Regions from separate parts of the Paraburkholderia sp. D1E genome, predicted to be linked through region 1. Evidence: riboswitches for the same ligand, from Rfam matches in the RefSeq annotation. Region 1 holds a riboswitch; each other region holds the start of a gene.
What was found. Region 1 has a riboswitch for cobalamin ahead of ACUN0E_RS37435 (TonB-dependent receptor domain-containing protein). Riboswitches for the same ligand answer to the same signal wherever they lie in the genome.
Positions count from the first base shown of each region.

Region 1 (7,116 bases):
CCGCGAGAAAATTAGCGACCATTTGCGCGGTCACGGCTTGCGGATAAGGACTCACGCCTTCCTGCGCGATACCGTGGTCGCCGGCGAACACGATCATCGCCGGACGTTCGACCGTGGGGTGCGTCGTCCGCTGGATCAACCCCATCTGGCGCGCGAGCGTCTCGAGTCGCCCAAGACTGCCGGGCGGCTTGGTCTTGGTATCGATGATGTGTTGCAGTTCGGCACGCAGCGTTTGATCGAGCGGTTCGACTTCTGTCAATCCCGACAAACCTGGCAAAGAAGTCATAGACGTTTCTAAAAGAGAGAATGTTTTGATGAAGCGGTTAGCTTGCCGGTGTGTCATAGCCCGCAGGCGATTCGTGACGCAAGCGCGGCGCGGGAATCAGCGCCTCATGCTCACCGTCGCGAATCAGAATCAGCGGATAGCCGAACGCGCGGCTCGTCAGCGTGGGCGTCAGCACATCATGCACCGGTCCAGCATACGCGCCACCGTTGCCATCGAGCAGCAGCGCATGCGTCGCGAAGCGGCGCGCGAGGTTCAGGTCATGACACGAAAACACCACTGTACGCCGAGGCTCGTGCGTCCAGGCGCTCAGGGCTTCGAGACAGTCGATCTGGTGGTGCAAGTCCAGATGCGAGAGCGGTTCGTCGAGCAGCAACAACGGTGCCTCCTGGCACAACACCGCCGCCAGCGCGACACGTTGCCGTTCGCCGCCCGAAAGCGACAGCACGTCGCGCGCAGCGAATGTGGCGAGACCCAATACATCCAATGCGGCATGCGCGGCTGCACGATCGCCCTCGCCTTCCCAACCCCAGCCTGTCAGATGGGGAAAGCGGTTTAGCATCACGATATCGAGCACGCTCGCGCTGAACGCGTCCGCAGCATTTTGCGGCATCAGCGCGCGACGCTGCGCGAGCGGCAACGGCGGCCAGTCGGCGAGACGCACGCCGTCGAGTTCGACATGACCCGCTGCGGGTTGCGCCAGACCAGCCAGCGTGGATAGCAAGGTCGTCTTGCCCGCGCCGTTGGGCCCGGCGACACACCAGATCTCGCCTGCGTAGAACGTATGCGTGAACGCGTCGAGCAAGGTGCGCATGCCCGCACGCAAGGTCAGGCGTTGCGCGCTGAGCGCCGAATGCGGGGCGTTGTGTGCGTTCATCATCGGCGCCTGCGCAACAGCATCCACAAAAACACCGGCACGCCGACGATCGACGTGATCACGCCGACCGGCAATTGCGCCGGCGCAATCACGGTCCGCGCGATCAGATCCGCGCCCATCACCGCGACACCGCCGCCGAGCGCCGCAGCGGGCAGCAGCATGCGCTGATCGTTACCGAACGCGAGCCGCAGCATATGCGGCACCACCAGACCGACAAAACCGATCGTGCCCGCCGTGGTCACCGCCGCGGCGGCCGCCAGCGACGCCACCAGGTACACGCGCAAACGCAGCGGCATCACGGCGACGCCCAGCGCCTGCGCGGCGGCGTCGCCTCGCAGCAGCACATTCAGACGGGGCGCAGCGGGCACGATTGCCACCAGCACGACGACGAGCGCGGCGAGCGCCGTCCACGGCATCGCGCCGCCGTTCAGATCGCCGGTCAGCCAGAACAGCATGCCACGCAGACGATTGTCCGGCGCGAGATTGAGCAGCAAGGTAATGACAGCGCCCCAACCGGCCGCGATCACCGCGCCGGTCAGCAGCAAACGCGGCGACGTGTCCTGCGGCTCGCCGCGCCACAACTCGTGGCGCGCAAGGCCAAGCACCAGCAGGATCGACACGAAAGCGCCGGCGAACGCGCTGGCATCGACGATCCACCACGCGCAACCGGCGATCATCGCGACCAGCGCGAACGTCGCCGCGCCGCCCGACACGCCTAACACGTAGGGTTCGGCCAAGGGGTTGCGCAACAGCACTTGCAGCAGCGCACCCGCCAATGCAAGCAGTGCGCCGCATGCGAAGCCCGCGACCGCGCGCGGCAAGCGCAGCTTGCGCACGATCTCACTGGCGAGATCGGCGGACTCGATATGCGCCCCGTGCGACGGAACGAGCGCCGCCAGCACGCGCGCCGGCGCCAGCGACACGCTGCCGAGCGCGAGCGACGCCATCAGCACAGCCAGTGCGATTCCCGCGAGCGCGAGCCAGATCGCGGCTGCGCGCTTCGCGCTCATGACGCGCAACGTGGTGATAGGCATCGGGCTCGAGCTGCGGTTCATCAGCGCCTTCTCACGCACGTATGTTCGTCACTGCTGCTGCCAGCCGACCGTGACATACGCACCGCGCCGCGGCGAGTTATACGAATAGGCCGTTTCATAGTCCTTGTTCAACAGGTTCTGGATTTGCGCGGCGACGTACCACGCCTTTGTGAGGTTGTAGCGCGCCGACAGATTCACCACACCGTAGCCGCCCAGTGTGCCGCTGCTATCTTCACGGGCGCCGCTGACGATCCACTCGCCGCCGACGCGCCACCCCGCAATGCTGCGGTTCACCGCCAGCGAAGCGAAGCGCCGTGCACGCCGCACGAGATCGGTATCGCTATCGAGGTCGACCGGATTTTGCAGCGTCACCGACGCGCGCACATCCGTCTTGCCGACATGGCCGCTCCACGACCCTTCGAGCCCCTGCACCTTCGCACGGCCGACGTTCTCGGCCAGATAAATGCCGGGCGTCACCTGCTGGTAGTCGATCAGATTTGAATAACGCGTCTGAAACGCGCTCAGACGCATCACGCCAAGCGCATGCGACGCGTACTGCAACGCTGCTTCGATCGAATGACTGCGCTCCGGCTGGATCGACGGATTGCCGCTGATCGGATAGTACAGATCGTCGAAGCTCGGCGCGCGAAACGAATCCGAATAGCTTGCAGTCGCCTTCCAATGCTCGGTGACGTCGAAGCCGTAGCCGAGATAGTAACTGTTCGCCCCGCCGAAATCGGAATACTGATCGTGCCGCACATTGGCCTGAATCTGGTTGCGCCCGAAGCGCCCCGTATAGCCGACAAAAGCCGAATCAACATGCCGGTCGGGCGCCGCAAACGTATCCGAGTCGAGGCTCTGATCCAGATGCTCGTAGCCGACCTGCAGTTTCTGTTGCGCGGCGAGCGCGAAATCATTTTGCCACGTGTACTGGCGATTGTCGGTATCGAAGCGGCCGTTGTAGATGCCGTTAGTATTCGACACGCTGCGGTCGTCACCTTCGGAAACGACAAAGTGCGTGGTCCACCAGTCGGTCAGCTTGCCGTTTGCGAACACCGACACCTGCCGCACTTTGCTATACAGATTGTTCAGATCGGTCGGCACGCCGTACGCGTTGTCGTAGCTGTTATTGCCGTTCGACTGGAGATAGGTGACGCCCGCGTCCCATTTGTCGTTGAACTTGTGGCGCAGCGAAGCCGAGATGCTTTCGTTCAGATAGCCGTTCGCATTCGGATTCGCATTGGGCGCCTGTGCCGGATTGAGCGAGGAGAAGCCGTCGTCTTTCGAGCGCGCAAGCGAGATGCTGAAGGTCGTGTTGCCGTCTTTATCCAGCGCGCCGTTCACGCCCACCTGCTGCGTCTGCGTGTGATAGCTGCCGTAGCCCACCGAAAAATTGAAGCGCGGCGGATGATCGCCGCCGTCTTTCGTGAACACCTGTACCACGCCGCCGATCGCGCCGGAGCCGTAGAGCGCGGACACGTTGCCGTTCACGACTTCGACGTGATCGATCTGGTCGAGCGGAATCTGCGCGAGTTGCGGCGCGCCGAGACTCACCGAATCGACCCGTACGCCGTCGATCAGCAACAGCGATTGCGTCGACGATGCGCCGCGCAGAAACAGGCTCGCGGTGGAACCCGGGCCTCCAGTGCGCGAGATTTGCGCACCGGGCGCGAGTTGCAGCAGACCGGGCAAATCGGTTGCGGTCGTATCGGCGATGTCCTGCTGATCGAACAGCGTGGTCTGCGGGATCGCATCGGCGAGCGGTTGCGGTCCACGCTCCGCGGTTACGACAACGGGCGACAACACCGCGGGAGACGAACCGGCAGCCCCTGAATCGGCAGAAGAAGATGAAGACGGCGACGAAGAAGACGCAGCTTGCGCGTGCACGACGAGCGGCAGGCTCGCAAAGGCGAGCAACGCCGCGCGAGCGATAGGGGACAGCATGGGGTGGCATTCCTGTTGATAGCGTGCGCGGCCCGCTTCCCCGCGGGCCGATGCGTAACGAGGCGCCCGCGCTGTTTTACGTTTGCGTGGGGGCGATCCTCTCCCTCTGGCCGGTATCCGGGCTAGCGACACATCGATCCCGCCTTCCCACGCGTGACGCGCAGTGGCACACTCGCGTGTTCAGCTTCAAACACGCGATCAGGATCAACCTGCATGACGTATGCGGTCGCTTACCGTTGCGGGGGCAGCGCAGGTTTGCGCGTTCTGGCGAACGGCGCACCCTGCTTCCCGTTTAACTGCGCGCACTATGGAAAAGCACGCGCGGGCACCAAAGTGCGGCCAGTTTAGGAGCGGTCCTCCAGTCCGTCAAGAATGGTTAATCCGTGCGCAATCTGTTCTGTTATGTGCAGGTTATTGTCCGATGCACGAGTCGTTTTTCATCATAGGGTCGATAAAAGCCTGCACAAAGCGATGTTGTTACGTCTCGAAACGAGACAATTGTCGGAACCTGCGACATTCCGCGCTAAAATGCGATGTCTTTAGAGGACGCAGCAGATGCTCACCGAACTCGAAACACTTTCACAGAATATCGGCAAGCTGATCACGATCAGCCAACGCCACAATGAAGCGCGGCTCGCGCTCGAAGATCAGCTCGCCCAAACGCGTGCCGAAGCTGAGGCCACGCGCACTGAACTCGCGTTGATGCGCGAGGAGCGCGATACGCTGCAAGCGGAACGCGACGCGCTGTCGGCAAAGATCGACGACGCCCAGGTACGCCTGAATGCGATCCTCGAAAAGCTGCCGCGAGCTCGTGCGCAAAGCGAGCCGGACAATCAGCTCGATCTGCTCGAGGCCGCCCCGCATGAGGTCGAAGCGGAGAGCGACGCCACCCGCCATGGAGAAAATGCATGACCACCAAGCAGATCGAAGTATCGATTCTCGGCGTGCCCTATCGGCTCGCCTGCTCGCCGGAAACGGAAGGCGCGCTGCTTGAAGCGGTTGCACGCGTCGACGCCGAGATGTCGAAGATCCGCAACAACAGCAACGTGCGCGGCACGGATCGCATTGCCGTCATGGCTGCGCTGTCGCTGGCATCGGAACTGCTTAAGCTGCAAACGAGCGTGCGACACGGAGAAGCATTTCCCGCCGAAGAAATCCGGCGTACAATGCATCAAATGAACGAACAACTGGGTACGGTGATTCAGCAGTACAGCATGCAGTAAGCACCCAGCAGTCTCGAACAATTTCAAGTGGCCGGTCCTGAGATCGGCTGCGAATTCAAGCGGAATGCATGAGCAAAAACTCACGCAAACAATTGAGTTCAATCGGTTTGACCTCCCTGCCTGGTTCGCCAAGGTCATATATTCCTTGAACCAATGCCATGTGCACGGTTGTGGAAATTTGTAGCACGGGTGTGCGCGTCACTCTGTCTGATGTACCCGAAGTGCTGCTAACTGCGACCAATTCTGAACCCCCGGTTCAGGATGCCGGCCTAGCGGCTAAGGCGGGGACCTTATTCAAAAGCGGCATCGGACTTCGGTTCGATGCCGTTTTTCTTTGGGTCTCGGTTTTTCTTCTGTATTCTCAAACCTTTAACGTTCAATTCGATTCATGCGCTACTGGCTAATGAAGTCCGAACCGGACGAAGCAAGCATCGACCATCTCGCCCAGGCACCGCAACACACGTTGCCGTGGACCGGCGTGCGCAACTATCAGGCACGCAACTTCATGCGTGACATGATGCAGGTCGGCGACGCTGTGCTGTTCTATCACTCGAGTTGCCCTGAGCCGGGCATTGCGGGACTCGCGGAGGTGTCGTCTACTGCCTATCCGGATCCCACTCAATTCGATAAGAAGAGCCCCTACTACGACCCGAAGCCGTCGCAGGAAACGCCGCGCTGGCTGCTTGTCGATGTGGTGTTCAAGAAGAAAATCCCGTTGATTCCGCTTTCCGCATTGCGCGAGCATGAGGAATTGAAGGACATGCGCGTGCTCGCCAGAGGCAACCGCCTGTCGATCACGCCGGTGACCGAAGCCGAATGGCGCTTCATCACCAAGCGTCTTGTTTGACGCTGCATACGCACATGCGACCCGTCGCTGCTGCAATCATGTGCAAATCTGCAGGCGGATGAAGACAAACGTTGAAGCAAACGTCAAATTAGGGAACCAAGCCCAGGTTACAAGCGCCTAACGGACTCGCAAACGTCGTGCCATTGGCCGGCGTTCGCTCCAATCGTGCACAAACCTGTTCAAGCAAGGAGTCCAAGAATGACGAAAAACACCGCACGTGCACTCGCTCTCGCTCTCGTATGCGCCGCCCCTGCCGCGCTCGCGCTGACGCCGGCCATGGCGCGCGCGCAAGGCGTGACGCAGTATCAGCCCGCTGGCGTGCTGTCGCTGAATGCACAGGCAAGCGCGGAAGTGCCGCAAGACGTCGTCGATATCACGCTGTTCTACGAGCAGGAAGCGAGCGATCCGTCCGCGCTTACCTCCACGCTGAATCAGCGCGCCGATGCGGCGCTGCAAAAAGCCAAGGGCGTGAACGGCGTAACGGCCCGCACCGGTTCCTTCTCGATCTACCCGTCCACCGATCGTGACGGCCGCATTTCCGCATGGCGCGGCCGTACGGAAGTTGTGCTCGAATCGCACGACTTCGCCGCGGCGTCGAAACTCGCAGGCCAGATGGCATCGATCATGCAGGTCGGCAATGTGCAGTTCTCGTTGTCGCCTGAAGCGCAGCGTGCTGCTGAGCAGAAGCTCACCGGCGAAGCCATCAGGTCGTTCCGCGAGCAGGCGGCTTCGTCGGCGCAGGCGTTCGGCTACAGCAGCTATTCGATTCGTGAAGTCAACGTCGGGCACAACGGCGTCATGCCGCGTCCGATGATGATGATGAGCGCACGCGCGATGGGCGCCGATGCGAAGGCATCCGCGCCCGTGCCGCTCGAAGGCGGCACGTCGACCGTGACGGTCAACGTGTC
Region 1 is NZ_JBQYMB010000001.1:8,317,487-8,324,602, forward strand. It holds gene cobT (nicotinate-nucleotide--dimethylbenzimidazole phosphoribosyltransferase) at 1-286, opposite strand, end outside; gene ACUN0E_RS37425 (ABC transporter ATP-binding protein) at 324-1,163, opposite strand; gene ACUN0E_RS37430 (FecCD family ABC transporter permease) at 1,160-2,215, opposite strand; gene ACUN0E_RS37435 (TonB-dependent receptor domain-containing protein) at 2,243-4,138, opposite strand; cobalamin riboswitch at 4,230-4,486, opposite strand; gene ACUN0E_RS37440 (ATPase) at 4,694-5,050, shown strand; gene ACUN0E_RS37445 (cell division protein ZapA) at 5,047-5,361, shown strand; RNA gene ssrS (6S RNA) at 5,472-5,653, shown strand; gene ACUN0E_RS37455 (EVE domain-containing protein) at 5,750-6,208, shown strand; gene ACUN0E_RS37460 (SIMPL domain-containing protein) at 6,407-7,116, shown strand, end outside.

Region 2 (7,116 bases), 5.1 Mb from region 1:
CGGCATGCAGCAAATTGCTGGGCGCCTCGCCATCTTCCGGGAGCGGCTGAGCAAAACGCAATGGCACGTTCAGGCTCGCCGCGGCATCGGCGAGCGCCGGGTCTGCCATGTGTTCAGAAGGCGCGAGCAATGCCGCGAGCGAAAGCGTCGCAAGCCCATGCGCGTCCAAGGCCTCGCGCACGAGCGCAGTGATTCGCGCGCCGGAACCCGTCTGCGCGTCTGAACTGAGATTTACGCCAAGGCCCGCCTCCGTATTGGAATACGCACCAGCACCCTGAACAGTCACCGCCGCCACCACGCTCCGCGGATGAATGACCAGTTCATCATCACGCCCATCCCACGCACGCGGCGTCACGCGAATTGCCAAACGTGCCGATTCAGAGCGCGGCAGTTGCGCATCCTCCAGCCATGGCGCTTCGCCTTCGATCCGCGTGCTTTCGCCCGCCAGCAGATCCGAAACAAAGCGTTTCCCTTGCGCGATATCGGCGAGCGCATAGCCCTCGGGCGGATTGAGCACACACGTGCCGAAGCGAAGTTCGCCACTCGTCGTAATCGCAGGCGACACCGCCAACGCGGCCGCAATCTCACGCGCCATCACGTTGACGCCTGCAAGTCCGCCCAGCAACGGCACGACCGCGCTGCCATCCTCCGCAACCGCCAGCACGGGCGGCTCCGCGCCCTTGTTCGATAACAACGGCGCAACGCAACGAATTACGATCCCGGCGGCGCACAACGCGACAATCGGCGTGCCTCGCGCATATAGATCACGCAAATGAGCGCCGAGCTCCGTATAAGAAACATCAGCCTCGACTCGTCCCTGGAAGGCGTGCACCTGACAACCCGCATACAACGCCTGGATACGCCGCGCAGTCGCCAGCGCGCCCGAACCGAGAATCACAATCGCGGGTGGCGTCATGCTTGCCATTTTTCCCCCGGCACGACGAGCAGCGAAAAATACGGCGACGCCATCGGATCGACTTCGGCGAGCGGCACGATGCGCTGATTGCCCATCGTCGCGCGTTCGACGTAAAGCGCACGATGCGCGAGCCCCAGCTCGCCGAGCACGCGCCGCACCTTATCGAAATTGCGGCCGAGTTTCATGATGACGGCAGCGTCCGCATCGGCGAGGCGCCGGCGCAATTCGTCTTCGGGCAACACGCCGGACAGCACCGACAAACTCTGATTGCGATACACCAGCGGCGAACCGAGCACCGCTGCGCCGCCGAGCATCGAGCACACGCCGGGAACGACTTCGGCTTCGAAGCGCGCCGCGAGGCGGTCGTGCAAATACATGTACGAGCCATAGAAAAACGGATCGCCTTCGCAAATTACCGCGACGTCGCGACCTGCATCGAGGTGGCCGGCGACGATCTGCGCTGCGGTGTCGTAGAAGTCGGCGATGATCGCTTCATACGAAAGCGGAGGCTCGAGCGCTTCAGTGGTGACGGGATAGACGAGCGGCAGATGCTGCTGGGCGTCATGCAAATGCGCCTCGATGATGCTGAAGGCGTTGCCTTTCTTACCCTTCGCGACGAAATACGCGACCACGGGTGCCGCCTTCAGCAAACGCAGCGCTTTCAGCGTGATGAGTTCCGGGTCGCCGGGGCCGACGCCGAGTCCGAATAAACGTCCTTGCACGGTCATTTATTCGACCTCCGTCGCCAGCGCATTCACCGCGGCGGCGGCCATCGCGCTGCCGCCACGTCTGCCGTGAACCACGACATAGGGCACGCCGCGGCTGTCTTCGGCAAGCATCGCTTTCGATTCGGCCGCGCCGACAAAACCCACCGGAAAACCGAGGATCAACGCGGGCTTCGGCGCACCGGCATCGAGCATGTCGAGCAGATGAAAGAGCGCGGTCGGCGCGTTGCCGATCACGACGACACTGCCGGCCAGATGCGGCCGCCACAATTCGAGCGCGGCGGCCGAGCGTGTATTGCGGAGTTCGCGCGCCAATCCGGGCACGTCTTCGTGCGTGAGCGTGCAGATTACTTCGTTGTTCGCGGGCAGTCGCGCGCGCGTGATGCCTTGCGCCACCATGCCGGCGTCGCACAGAATCGGCGCGCCTTGTGCCAGCGCCGTGCGGCCCGCGACGCCTGCGCCTGCAGAAAACTGGAGATCTTTAATGACGTCGACCATCCCGCACGCGTGGATCACGCGCACCGCGAGCTTTTCGAGGTCGGCGGGGATGCGCGAGAGATCGGCCTCCGCACGTATCGTCGCGAAGGATTGGCGATAGATCTCCTGACCGTCGCGAATGTAATCAAGCATCAAAAGGGCTCCGGGCCAGGTGTGCCAATGGGTCGAGCATGTCGGCGGCCTGTTCGATCGTGAGTTGGTGCGCGACACACGAGCCGAAATCCGGCTGGCCGTCGCGTCGATAAAGGTCGTAGATGCCGGGCGCCACGGCCAGCAGCGTGTACGGCGCGCAATGCGCGGCGGCGCATGAGCGCGGGCAGCCGCTCAGATGGACGTCGATGCCCTCGGGCAAGCGATTCGCTAAAAGCAGTGCGTCGGCTTTGGTGTCGGCGAGGCTTTTTGCGCAGCCTGTGGAACCGGCGCAGGCGATCAAGCGTGTAAGAGGCTGCGTGGGATCGCAGGCGAGGCCTAGCGTGTCCATTTCAGCGAGCACGGTGGGTGCTGCATTTGCAGCGACATCGGGCAGCAACACGCTTTGCCAGGGCGTCATGCGCAGCGTGCCGTTGCCTTGCTGTTGCGAGAGCGTGGCGAGGCCGCGCAAGGTGATGGCGTCGAGTCGTCCAAGCGGCGGTTGGCCGCCTACGTGCTGCATCCCCACCACGCGCTGCGCGTGCGCGCCGAGTCGTAGCGTGGCATCGGCAGGCGTGCCGCGTTGCCAGTTTGCGAGCGATGTGTCGCGTGATAGCGGGAAATCGACATACGCTTGAGCGTGCTGCAATAGCGCATCGGCGGAATGCGTGGCAAGCAGATGACGCATGCGCGTGGCATCGGCGGCGGCCAGATCGAGGAACGTGTGCAGCAGTGCACGAACAAGACCAGTGACTTGCGCAGGGAGCACGGCGGCGAGGGCGCCTGTGCTATCCGTGCGGGGGCGTTCCGTGGCGTCACGCGAGTTAGCGTATCCGGCATGCTGGAATGTATCCGTGGCCGCATCGGCTTCAACGGCAATGTTCGCGTTCGCCACTACCGGCGGACACCCCCCCAAACCAACAGCAAACCGCACGCCGTCTTCCGCCTGCGTTGCCGCCAGCCAGACATCATGCGGATGATCGAGCCGCGCAAGGCGCTCACCGCCATCGAGCAGTAGCGCGAATTTGGGCGATAGCGCCGCAAAACGCGCTTCGGTTTGCAGCAAGGTGAGCAGTTCGAGGCTAAGCGGCCGCGTGTCGAACAGCGCAAATGGATCGCGCCCGGCAGTCGGGCTCACCATCACATTGCGCACATCGTCCGCAGCGCCGAATCGAGATGTGTCTGAAGCATCCGCTGAGGTCGCGAGCAGCAAGCGGGAAGCATCCACCGCGCCGGCCGCCCCAATCGGACCTAACCCCGCATCGACTAGCGCCGCGATCAACGCCGCTTCATGCCCGCTTAGCACGCCACGCACCTGCAGATTCGCGCGATTGGTCAACTCGACCACGCCGGCCGCATGCTGCTCACTCACGTCGGCAATCACCACGGCTTGCGCCGCGCTCAGCTCGCCGTCGGGCAATTTGATCCGGCAAATCCCCCCATCGCGTGCGGCGACGATGCGCAGCAGCCCGGGACATGCCGAGGGCCGCAGCGTCTGGGCCGCGTCGGACGAAGCAGTGGAGGGCGAAGCTTGATTCAAGACGGACACCGGGTTTAGCGTCGCGCGACGGCCCGAGCAAGCCGCAAGGCGGCATTGCTGCGGCATCGGTACACCCCGCCCGATGTAGGCTGGCACGAACAGTCTCGCCGGCAGGTCTCCTGGCTGGCAGGTCGTGGTCCGCCGCTGCCTTCCCGGTCGAACCAGTGGCGCGGAGCGCAGGCGGACTCGCTGCATACAGTTGCGGGGGCAGCCACAGTGGCACTGTGTTCCCTCTTCGGCCCCGAAGGGCACCGGCGGCTGTATTATGCCTTTTTTCGAACAGCACAACGAGGCTGGACGCTTTGATCGGCGTGGCACAGCGCAATATTTGAAGATACAGATTGAGGATGGATTCATGCCGGCATGGCTGACCGTAGTGGGCATAGGCGATGACGGCTTCGCCGGCTTGGGGAGGCCTGCGCGGCGTGCTTTGCTGGAGGCGTCGGTGGTCTACGGCGGCGAACGGCATCTGGCGATGCTGCCCGCGCGCCTCGCCGCGCGGCGCGAGACATGGCCGCGGCCGTTCGATCTCGCGCCGTTGCTGGCGGAGCGTACAAGGTCCGTGTGTGTGCTGGCGAGCGGCGATCCGATGCTGTTCGGCGTCGGCGCGACGCTGGCGCGGCAGTTGACGCCAGGTGAGTTGCGGGTGCTGCCCGCGCCTTCATCGTTGTCGCTGGCGGCCGCGCGGCTGGGCTGGCCATTGCAGGATGTCGCGACGGTTTCGCTGGTGGGACGGCCATTGCCGACACTGAATGCTCATTTGCACGACGGCGCGCGCGTTTTCGTGCTGAGCGCCGATGGGCGTACACCCGCAGCACTGGCCGAATTGCTGAATGCGCGTGGTTTCGGCGCGACCCGGATGACCGTGCTGGAGCATTTGGGCGGTGATCTGGAACGGCGCATCGACGGACGCGCGGACCAATGGTCGGCACAGGAAGTGGCGGCGCTGAACCTGATTGCGCTCGAATGCCGTGCAACGGAAGGCGCCCCGCGTTTGCCGCTGACCTCAGGCTTGCCCGACGACGCCTTTCGCCACGACGGTCAGTTGACCAAACGCGACGTCCGCGCGATCACGCTGGCGCGCCTCGCGCCGACACCCGGTGAATTGCTATGGGATGTGGGCGCGGGCAGCGGCTCGATCGGCATCGAATGGATGCGCGCGCACCCGACTTGCCGCGCGATCGCAATCGAAGGGCATGCGGAACGGCAGCGGTTCATCGAACACAATCGCGATGCATTGGGCGTGCCGGGTTTGCAACTGGTGGCCGGTCGCGCGCCCGATGCGCTGGAAGGACTGGCTGTGCCGGATGCCGTGTTCATCGGCGGCGGCGTGACGGTGCCGGGCGTGCTCGACGCCTGTTGGGCGCGTCTGCGCGATGGCGGGCGACTGGTCGCCAATGCGGTCACTTTGCAAGGCGAGGCGGCGCTGGCGGCGTGGCGTGAGCACCATGGCGGCACGCTGACCCGCATCGCGCTTGCCGACGCACAGCCGCTCGGCGGCTTCGATACGTGGCGCCAGGCGTTGCCGATCACGTTGCTGGATGTCACCAAGCCGGCCAACTCCCCACCCCAACCGTAATGCGCGAAGAAACGCCCGAACAATCCGCGCCGCTGCGTAGCGGCTACACGACCGGCAGTTGCGCCACCGCGACGTCGCTGGCGGCTGCGCGTCTGTTGCTAGCGGGTATCGTCAGCGAGGTCGCGGAGATTGTGTTGCCGAAGGGCCAGCATGTGCCGATGCCACTGGTGTTCTGCCGCCAGACCGATGATGGCGCGGAAGCGGGCACCATCAAGGACGCCGGCGACGACCCGGACGTCACGCACGGCGCGATCGTATTCGCCCGTGTGCGGCTGCGGGCCGAACCAGGCGTCATATTCCGGGCAGGGCCTGGCGTTGGCACGGTGACGCGCGCCGGCCTCACGCTGCCGGTCGGCGAACCGGCGATCAATCCCGTGCCGCGCAAGATGATGACCGAGCATCTGAGCGATCTAGCGGCCGAACAGGGATACACCGGCGGTTTCGACGTGACGATCGGCGTCGAAGGCGGCGCGGAACTCGCACTGAAAACGATGAACCCGCGGCTCGGCATTCTCGGCGGTCTGTCGATTCTCGGCACCACCGGCATCGTGCGGCCGTTCTCGTGCTCGGCCTATATTGCATCGATTCATCAGGGTATCGACGTCGCGCGTGCCAACGGTTACGTGCATCTCGCGGCCTGTACCGGCAACGCAAGCGAGGACGCAATGCGCGCGCACTACGGTCTGCCGGATATCGCGCTGATCGAAATGGGCGACTTCGTCGGCGCGGTGCTCAAGCATATGAAGCGCGCGCCGGTCGAGCGCCTGAGTGTGTGCGGCGGCTTCGGCAAACTCAGCAAGCTGGCCGCCGGGCACCTCGATCTGCATAGCCGGAATTCGAGCATCGATCTGGAACGGCTTGCAACATGGGCCTCTGAACATGGTGCGGATGATGCCTTGCAGGCGGCGATCCTCGCCGCCAACACGAGCCAGCAGGCCGTCGCATTGGCGCACGCGCAAAACGTGCCGCTCGGCGATATCGTCTGCCGTCACGCGCTCGCCGTAGCGCGCGATATCGTGCCGCCGCAGGTCGCCGTCGAAATGTTCGCCATCGACCGCCAGGGCAAGCTGATCGGAGTCGCGCAATGACGCGGACTCTGCTGCTTGGCGGCACCGGCGATGCTTTGCGGATCGCAAGACAGCTCGGCCCTGGGCACGTGTACAGTCTCGCGGGCCTCGGCAAGGTGCCGGACGATCTGTCGTGCGGGGTGCGGGTGGGCGGCTTCGGCGGCAGCGAAGGCATGGCGCGCTATATCGAGGACGAACGCATTGGCCTCGTGATCGACGCGACGCATCCGTACGCCGCGCAGATCAGCGCAAACGCCGCGAGAGCGAGTAGCGCCGCGCACGTGCCGTGCTGGGCACTGCGTCGCGAGGGATGGCAGCCGCAAACCGGCGACGACTGGCGCATGGTCGACGATTGGGCCGAACTGACAGCCGCACTCGCTTCGTTCAAACGGCCACTGTTCACGCTCGGTCGCGAACCGCTCGCGCATCTCGACGAAATCCCGCCGCAGCAGTTCTGGACGGTACGTTGCCTTGACGCAAACGAGGCCAATCCACGTGCACGGATTCTGGCGGCACGCGGCCCGTTTACGCTCGAAGGCGAGCGAGCGCTGTTCAGCGCGGAAGCGTTCGATGCCGTCGTCAGCAAGAACAGCGGCGGTAGCGCCACGGAAGCGAAACTCCAAGTCGCGCGCGAACGTGGTTTGCCGGTCGTCATGCTGCGG
Region 2 is NZ_JBQYMB010000001.1:3,233,905-3,241,020, reverse strand. It holds gene cobJ (precorrin-3B C(17)-methyltransferase) at 1-916, opposite strand, end outside; gene ACUN0E_RS14590 (precorrin-2 C(20)-methyltransferase) at 913-1,644, opposite strand; gene ACUN0E_RS14585 (precorrin-8X methylmutase) at 1,645-2,271, opposite strand; gene ACUN0E_RS14580 (precorrin-3B synthase) at 2,264-3,817, opposite strand; cobalamin riboswitch at 3,901-4,079, opposite strand; gene cbiE (precorrin-6y C5,15-methyltransferase (decarboxylating) subunit CbiE) at 4,164-5,387, shown strand; gene ACUN0E_RS14570 (cobalt-precorrin-5B (C(1))-methyltransferase) at 5,387-6,475, shown strand; gene ACUN0E_RS14565 (cobalt-precorrin-6A reductase) at 6,472-7,116, shown strand, end outside.
Region 2: linked by a shared signal. The riboswitch ahead of ACUN0E_RS14580 (precorrin-3B synthase) and the one ahead of ACUN0E_RS37435 (TonB-dependent receptor domain-containing protein) in region 1 are both predicted to bind cobalamin.

Region 3 (7,116 bases), 5.4 Mb from region 1:
CGTGCGCGCGAATCGTCGCGGCGCTTTGCGTGTTGCCTGCGAGCACTGCCGCATGGAGTTCGGGATAGCCGCCTGGGAGGTACAGGGCGTCGGCGTGCTCCGGCAGTGCTTCATCGGCGAGGGGTGAGAAATAGTCGATGTGCGCGCCGAGTGTCTCCAGCAGCGTGACGTTGGCCGGATAGATGAACGAGAACGCGGCATCGCGCGCTATCGCGATCCGCTTGCCTTCCAGAAGACGTGGCAGGGCTTCCTGCGCGGGCGCCCCGAATTCGACCGGTGGCGGGAGTTCAGCCAATGCGGTTTGCGCGAGTGCATCGGCGGCGCGATCCAGGCGCGTTTCCAGGTCGTCGATCTCTGCGGCTTGATGCAGCCCGAGGTGGCGATCGGGCAACTGGATTTCGTCGTTGCCGGTGATGTGCCCACACCAGCGCAGGTTCGGCGGTAACGCCTCTTGGAGCATTTGCGCGTGCCTTGGCGAGCCGACGCGATTGGCGAGCACGCCGTAAAACGGCACTTGAGGTCTGAATTGCGCAAGGCCGAAGGCGACCGCGCCGAAGGTCTGCGCCATCGCTTTTGCTGAAATCACTGCGAGCACCGGCACGCCAAACGTGGTTGCCAGATCGGCGCTGCTCGGCGTGCCGTCGAACAGACCCATCACGCCTTCGATCAGGATCAGATCCACTTCAGCCGCCGCTTGCGCGAGCAGGTTTCGGCAGGCCGATTCGCCCACCATCCACAGATCGAGCGACAGTACCGGCGCGCCGCTGGCACGCGCCAGAATCATCGGATCGAGAAAGTCAGGGCCCGTCTTGAAGACGCGTACGCGTCGTCCGAGTCGCCGATGGTAGCGCGCCAGACCCGCGGTAATCGTGGTCTTGCCTTGGCCCGACGCGGGCGCGCTAATGAACAGGGCGGGGCATGCACCGAAGGAGGTGTCCTTGAGGGACGTTTCGAACGAAGCCCCCCGCCCCGAAGGAAGTCCCCTTGGGGGATTGGAGGACGCGGACATTGCTCAGAACTCCACGCCGCGCTGCGCTTTCACGCCTTGCTCGCGATACGGGTGCTTGACGATGCGCATTTCGGTGACGAGGTCGGCGGCTTCGATCAACGCGTCCGGCGCGTGGCGGCCGGTCACCACCACGTGCAGCATGTGAGCACGGGCGTTCAGGACCGACAGCACTTCGTCGAGCGGCAGGTATTCGTACTTCAGCACGGTGTTCAGTTCGTCGAGGATCACCATGTGATAGTCGCCGCTCTCGATCATGCGGCGCGCTTCGTCCCAGCCTTTGCGCGCGGTGGCGATGTCGGCGTCGCGATTCTGCGTGTTCCAGGTGTAGCCGTCGCCCATCGTGACGAAGTCGCAATTGGCGATCGCACCGAGGAAGTCGCGCTCCGAGGTATGCAACGCGCCTTTGATGAATTGCACGACGCCGAGGCGCATGCCATGCCCAAGCACGCGCACGGCCATACCAAACGCTGCCGTGGTTTTGCCTTTGCCGGTGCCGGTGTTGACGATCAGCAGACCTTTTTCGACGGTGGCGCTGGCCTGCTTTTTCTCGTGACCTTCGCGCCGGCGCTCGGTCATGCGTTGATGCGATTCGGGATCAGTCTTCATGAAAGGTCCTGTTTTTGGGTGTCGTTGTTTGTCGGTTCGCCGGCGGGGTGGACGGTGGTTGAGGCTATCGCTACCGTGACGCCGTTGCGAATGGTTTTGCGCACGAGTAGCCGTGCGTTCGCGGCACTGAGTGCAATCGACGCAGGTGAGGCGATTGGGGCAGCCGATTCAGCCGATGCAACTGACGCAAATGTCGACGCGTGGGCGGCGCCTGGTGCGCTGGCCGCCTCAGATTCGGCCGCTGCGGCGAGCAACGCGCACGGTTCGCAGACGCCGTCTATGCCCAGATGCTCGCGTGCTGCCGCCGACGGATCGTCCACCGCTATCGCCGCAATCTGCGCGCGGCTGAACAGCATCAGCGGCAGGGCATGACGCGCGCAGAATTCGAGCAAGCCGGCTTCGTGGGCTTTGGTGTCGATCGAGGCAACCGTGCTGATTTCATCGAATGTGTGCGAGCCGAGTGTGGCGCGCACGGCCGCTTCAATCTCCTCAGCCGGGCTGTGCAGGCGGCAACCGATGCCGACAGTGAGCGTTTTCATTGCGCGTCCAACCCGCCCACCGTACTGGCATTCACAGCATCCCGCGCCAAAGCCAGCGAAGCCACTCCGCCGATCACCACGATCGCCGGCGATCCGAGTCCGGCACGCGAGACTGTATCCGCGAACTCGCCGAGCCGCGCGAGCACGTGCCGTTGCTCAGGACGCGTCGCCGATTCGATCGCCGCGGACGGCGTATCGGCGCTCATGCCGGCCGCGAGCAACGCGGCGGCAATATCGTTCAGGCGACGCATGCCCATGTAAATCACCAACGTCATCCGCGTGGCGACGAGCGCGGCCCAGTCCGGCTCGCCACTGCCGGCGCCGTGTCCGGTGACGAACACCACGCCTTGCGCGTAATCGCGATGCGTCACAGGAATACCGATTGCCGCGGGCGCTGCAATCCCGGCGGTGATGCCGTTGATCACGTCCACGCTGATGCCCGCGGCATGCAGCGCCTGCTGTTCTTCGCCGCCGCGGCCGAACACGAACGGATCGCCCCCTTTCAAACGCGCGACGCTGCGCCCGGCCTGCACATGTTCGAGCATCTGCGCGACGATGCCGGCCTGCGGTGTCGACGGATGCCCGCCACGTTTGCCGACGTACACGATCTGCGCGTCGGCGCGCGCGAATTGCAGCACGTCGGGGTTCACCAGATCGTCGACCAGCACCACATCGGCTTGCGCCAGGGCGCGCGTTGCCTTGAGCGTCATCAGTTCGACGTCACCGGGGCCTGCGCCGATCAGCCAGGCGCGGCTCATCGCGGCGCGCATGGCGTGCGCCATGTCATGACAAGCGGGAACGGGTGAGACGCGAAGAGGCCCGGGGCGGCAGAAATTGAGGTCATGCGGTGCGACAGGGTACGCGCGACGAAAAACGCTGCTCGCCGCGTTTCCCACGGGAAAACGCCAACGGCCGCGCCACGTCGTGCTTCAGCGCCTTCACATCCGTCCCTCGCGGATTCCGGCGGACGGCAGCGTGACGTTCACTGCCTCCGCGTCTGGCCGGTATCCGGGCTGGCGGCCTCATGCGTTTTGCCTTCCCGTCCAGATTCGTCAGACAGTGGCATCAAAAACGCATGCGCGATGCGAAAGCACCGCAGGTCGCTTACCGTTGCGGGGACAGCACAGGTTGAGCGCAGCGAGCGCGGCCTGTTTCCCGTTTAACTGCACATGCGAACGCATGTGCGGGCACCAAACGCGCGCATACGATAGCACACGGCAGGCCGCGCCGGCACTGCGGAAAGGCCCTGCGGACGCCTGCGTTTCCTTGACGGCACGGGGCGCTCGGCCTAAACTCGCACGCACTTTGGTGCTCGCATGCGCGCTCGTGCGCATGCAGTTAAACGGGAAACAGGGTGCCCACCTGCAATGGATCGGGTCAACCTGTGCTGCCCCCGCAACGGTAAGCGAAAAGCGGTTCCAGGTTGTTTGCCTGGCGCCGCGGAGCCGGCTTCGATGTCCACGCGCAAGGCCGCGTCGGCATATAACCACTGGGCGAGAAACCACTCGCCCGGGAAGGGGAAGCGGCGCTTTCGCCAGCCCGGATACCGGCCAGACTACGAAGAATGACCACCGCGGGGATGCGGCGGCGCGTTCATGACCTCATTCCCGTTTTCTGTTTTCTGTTGCCCCGGCAACGCCGTTGTTCGTCCTCGTGTCTGGTTATTGTCGTGGCTTAGGGCATGCGCCCCGTTTGCACGGCCTATACAGCCAGACGCGCAGGCGCATCGGCGTGCACATGCAACTCCTACGGATGGACCTCACGATGCAAACTCAAATGCGCAAGATCCCCGTCACCATCGTCACGGGCTTTCTCGGCAGCGGCAAGACCACGCTGTTGCGGCACATTCTTCAGCATGCGGGCGGCAAGCGCATCGCGGTGATCGTCAACGAATTCGGCGAACTCGGGATCGACGGGGAAATCCTCAAGGGTTGTGGCATCGGTTGCGATGAAAACGGCGTCGAGACCGAAGGGCAACTGTATGAGCTTGCGAACGGTTGCCTGTGTTGCACCGTGCAGGAAGAGTTTTTCCCGGTGATGGAAAAACTGGTGGAGCGACGCGAGCAGATCGATCACGTGCTGATCGAGACATCCGGTCTCGCGTTGCCGAAGCCGCTGGTGCAGGCGTTCAACTGGCCGCAGATCAAGAACAGCTTTACCGTCGACGCGGTCGTCACCGTAGTCGACGGCCCGGCCACGGCGAGCGGCCAGTTCGCCGACAATCCGGCCGCCGTGGATGCGCAACGCCAGGCCGATCCGAATCTCGACCATGAATCGCCGCTGCATGAGCTGTTCGAAGACCAGTTGTCGGCAGCCGATCTGGTGATTCTGAACAAAACGGATTTGCTCGACGACGCACAGCAAGCTTCTGTCGAAAGTTCGATTCGTGAAGAAATTCCGCCGCAAGTGAAGATCGTGCGCGCGCAGATGGGCCAGCTCGATCTGCATACGTTGCTCGGCCTCGAAACGGCCTCGGAAGAAACGATTCACCTGCGCCACGACCATCACGGTTCGGCCGAAGATGCCGATCACCATCACGACGAATTCGATTCGGTGGTGGTGCATGCGAATGTTTCGTCGCGCGAGACTGTGATCGCCGCGTTGCAAGGGCTCGTCGAAACGAACACGATTTACCGCGTTAAAGGTTTCGCGGCATTGCCGGGCGCCGCGATGCGTCTGGTGATCCAGGGCGTGGGCCGTCGTTTCGATAGTTATTTCGACCGGCGCTGGCAAGCGGGTGAAACGGGCGAGGGCGTGCAAAGCCGCTTCGTGCTGATCGGCGAAGACCTCGACCAGGCCACGCTGCAACAGACATTCGACGCCGCTTTGGGCGCCGTGGCGAACGCCCAACCGCAACAGGCGTAACCGGTCATGCATCTGCTGCGCACTACGCCGGGCGGTTTTGTCGACGATACGCAAGGCGTGATCCGCATCGATCAGCAGCCCGCCGATATCGTGGTGCTCAGCTCCGCCGATACCACGCTGTCGCTGCTGGCGAGCGTGGTGCCTCGTCTGGGCGAGGGTTTTCCGAGCGTACGGCTCGCGAACGTCACGTATTTGCGGCAACCGGCCTCAGTCGATTTCTATGTCGAAGACGTGTTGCAGCATGCGCGTGTCGTAGTGGTCGATCACCTCGGCGGCGAGGCGTACTGGCCGTATGGAATCGAACAGGTGGTCGCGCTCGCCGAGCGCAAGCAGCAGACGCTCGCGATGTTCTCCGGCGATCTTCAGGAAGATCCGAACCTGCTCGCGCGCAGCACTGCCGGCGCCGATCTGTGTCATCAGTTATGGCGCTATCTGCGTGAAGGCGGGCCGCAGAATGCCGAGGCGTTCCTGCGCGCTATCGCGTACCGCTCGCTTGGCTGGGGGCACGAGCCTGCGCCGCCGCGCGCCTTGCCTGCCGCGACGCTCTATTATCCCGAACGCGATACCCCGACGATGGCCGACTGGCAGGCGCGCTGGGTTAAGGGCGCGCCGGTCGCTGCGATTCTGTTCTACAAGGCGCATCTGCAAGCGGCCAACACAGCCGTGTTCGATGCGCTGGTTGATGCGCTCGAAGCACAAGGTCTGAATCCGCTGCCGGTCGCGATTACTTCGCTGAAAGATGCGATGAGCCGCGAAGTCGTGCAGCGGTTGTGTGCGCAACACGATGTCGCCTTGGTGCTGAATACGACTGCATTCGCCGCGTCTGCTATCGACGACCCCGAACCGCTTGCGCTCGCCGGCGACGCTCCGGTGATGCAGGTGATTCTGAGTGGCGGTAACCGCGAGGATTGGGTCAAGGACAATCAAGGCCTCAACTCGCGCGATATCGCCATGCATATCGCGTTGCCGGAAGTGGACGGCCGTATCATCACGCGGGCGATCAGTTTCAAGGGGCTCGCCTATCGTTGTCCGCACACCGAAGTCGATGTGGTCCGCTATCAACCGGACCTCGAACGCGTCGGCTTTCTGGCCGAACTGAGCCGCCGCTGGTGCCGTCTGCGCACACTCGATAACGCGGACAAGAAACTCGCGCTGATTCTCGCCAATTACCCAATGAGCGAAGGGCGTATCGGCAACGGCGTGGGGCTGGATACGCCGGCCTCGGTGGTCGGCATTCTGTCCATGTTGCGCGACGAGGGATACCGCCTCGCAGCATTGCCTGCCGACGGCGACGCCTTGCTGAAGGCGTTGACCGAAGGCGTGACCAACGATCCGGTCGTGCGTGATTTGCGGCCCGCGTTGCAAAGCCTCGCGCTCGACGACTATCTGGTGCATTTCAATGCGTTACCCGCCGAAGCGCGCAATGCGGTGAACACGCGCTGGGGCTCGCCCGAACAGGATCCGACGTTGCGGCGCGGCCGCTTCATGATTGCAGGCTGGCGCTGCGGGCAGGTGTTCGTCGGGATTCAGCCGTCGCGTTCGCGTGAGCAGGGCGATTACGCGAGCTATCACGACGCTGAACTCGTGCCGCCGCATGCGTATCTGGCGTTCTATTTCTGGTTGCGTCATCAGTTCGGCGTCGACGCCGTCGTGCATGTCGGCAAGCACGGTAATCTCGAATGGTTGCCCGGCAAGAGCGTCGCGTTGAGCGATGCGTGCTGGCCCGATCTGATTCTCGGCCCGATGCCGCACCTGTATCCGTTCATCGTCAACGATCCGGGCGAGGGCAGCCAGGCGAAGCGTCGTGCGCAGGCCGTCATTATCGATCACCTGATGCCGCCGCTTACGCGCGCTGAAACTTACGGGCCGTTGCAAGACCTCGAACGCCAGGTCGACGAATACTATGAGGCGCTGATGGTCGATCCGCGCCGTTCGAAGCTGTTGAGGCGCACCATTCTCGCGACCATCGTCGAGCATAAGCTGCATGACGAATTGAGTCTCGCGGAGCCGAACGGACAGGACGCCGAGGACGCGTTGCTAACGCGCGTCGATGCATGGCTGTGCGAGTTGAAAGAGGCGCAGATTCGCGATGGTTTG
Region 3 is NZ_JBQYMB010000001.1:2,878,725-2,885,840, forward strand. It holds gene ACUN0E_RS13010 (cobyrinate a,c-diamide synthase) at 1-1,009, opposite strand, end outside; gene cobO (cob(I)yrinic acid a,c-diamide adenosyltransferase) at 1,013-1,615, opposite strand; gene ACUN0E_RS13020 (cobalamin biosynthesis protein) at 1,612-2,154, opposite strand; gene cobA (uroporphyrinogen-III C-methyltransferase) at 2,151-2,912, opposite strand; cobalamin riboswitch at 3,137-3,364, opposite strand; cobalamin riboswitch at 3,444-3,723, shown strand; gene cobW (cobalamin biosynthesis protein CobW) at 3,919-5,019, shown strand; gene cobN (cobaltochelatase subunit CobN) at 5,026-7,116, shown strand, end outside.
Region 3: linked by a shared signal. The riboswitch ahead of cobA (uroporphyrinogen-III C-methyltransferase) and the one ahead of ACUN0E_RS37435 (TonB-dependent receptor domain-containing protein) in region 1 are both predicted to bind cobalamin.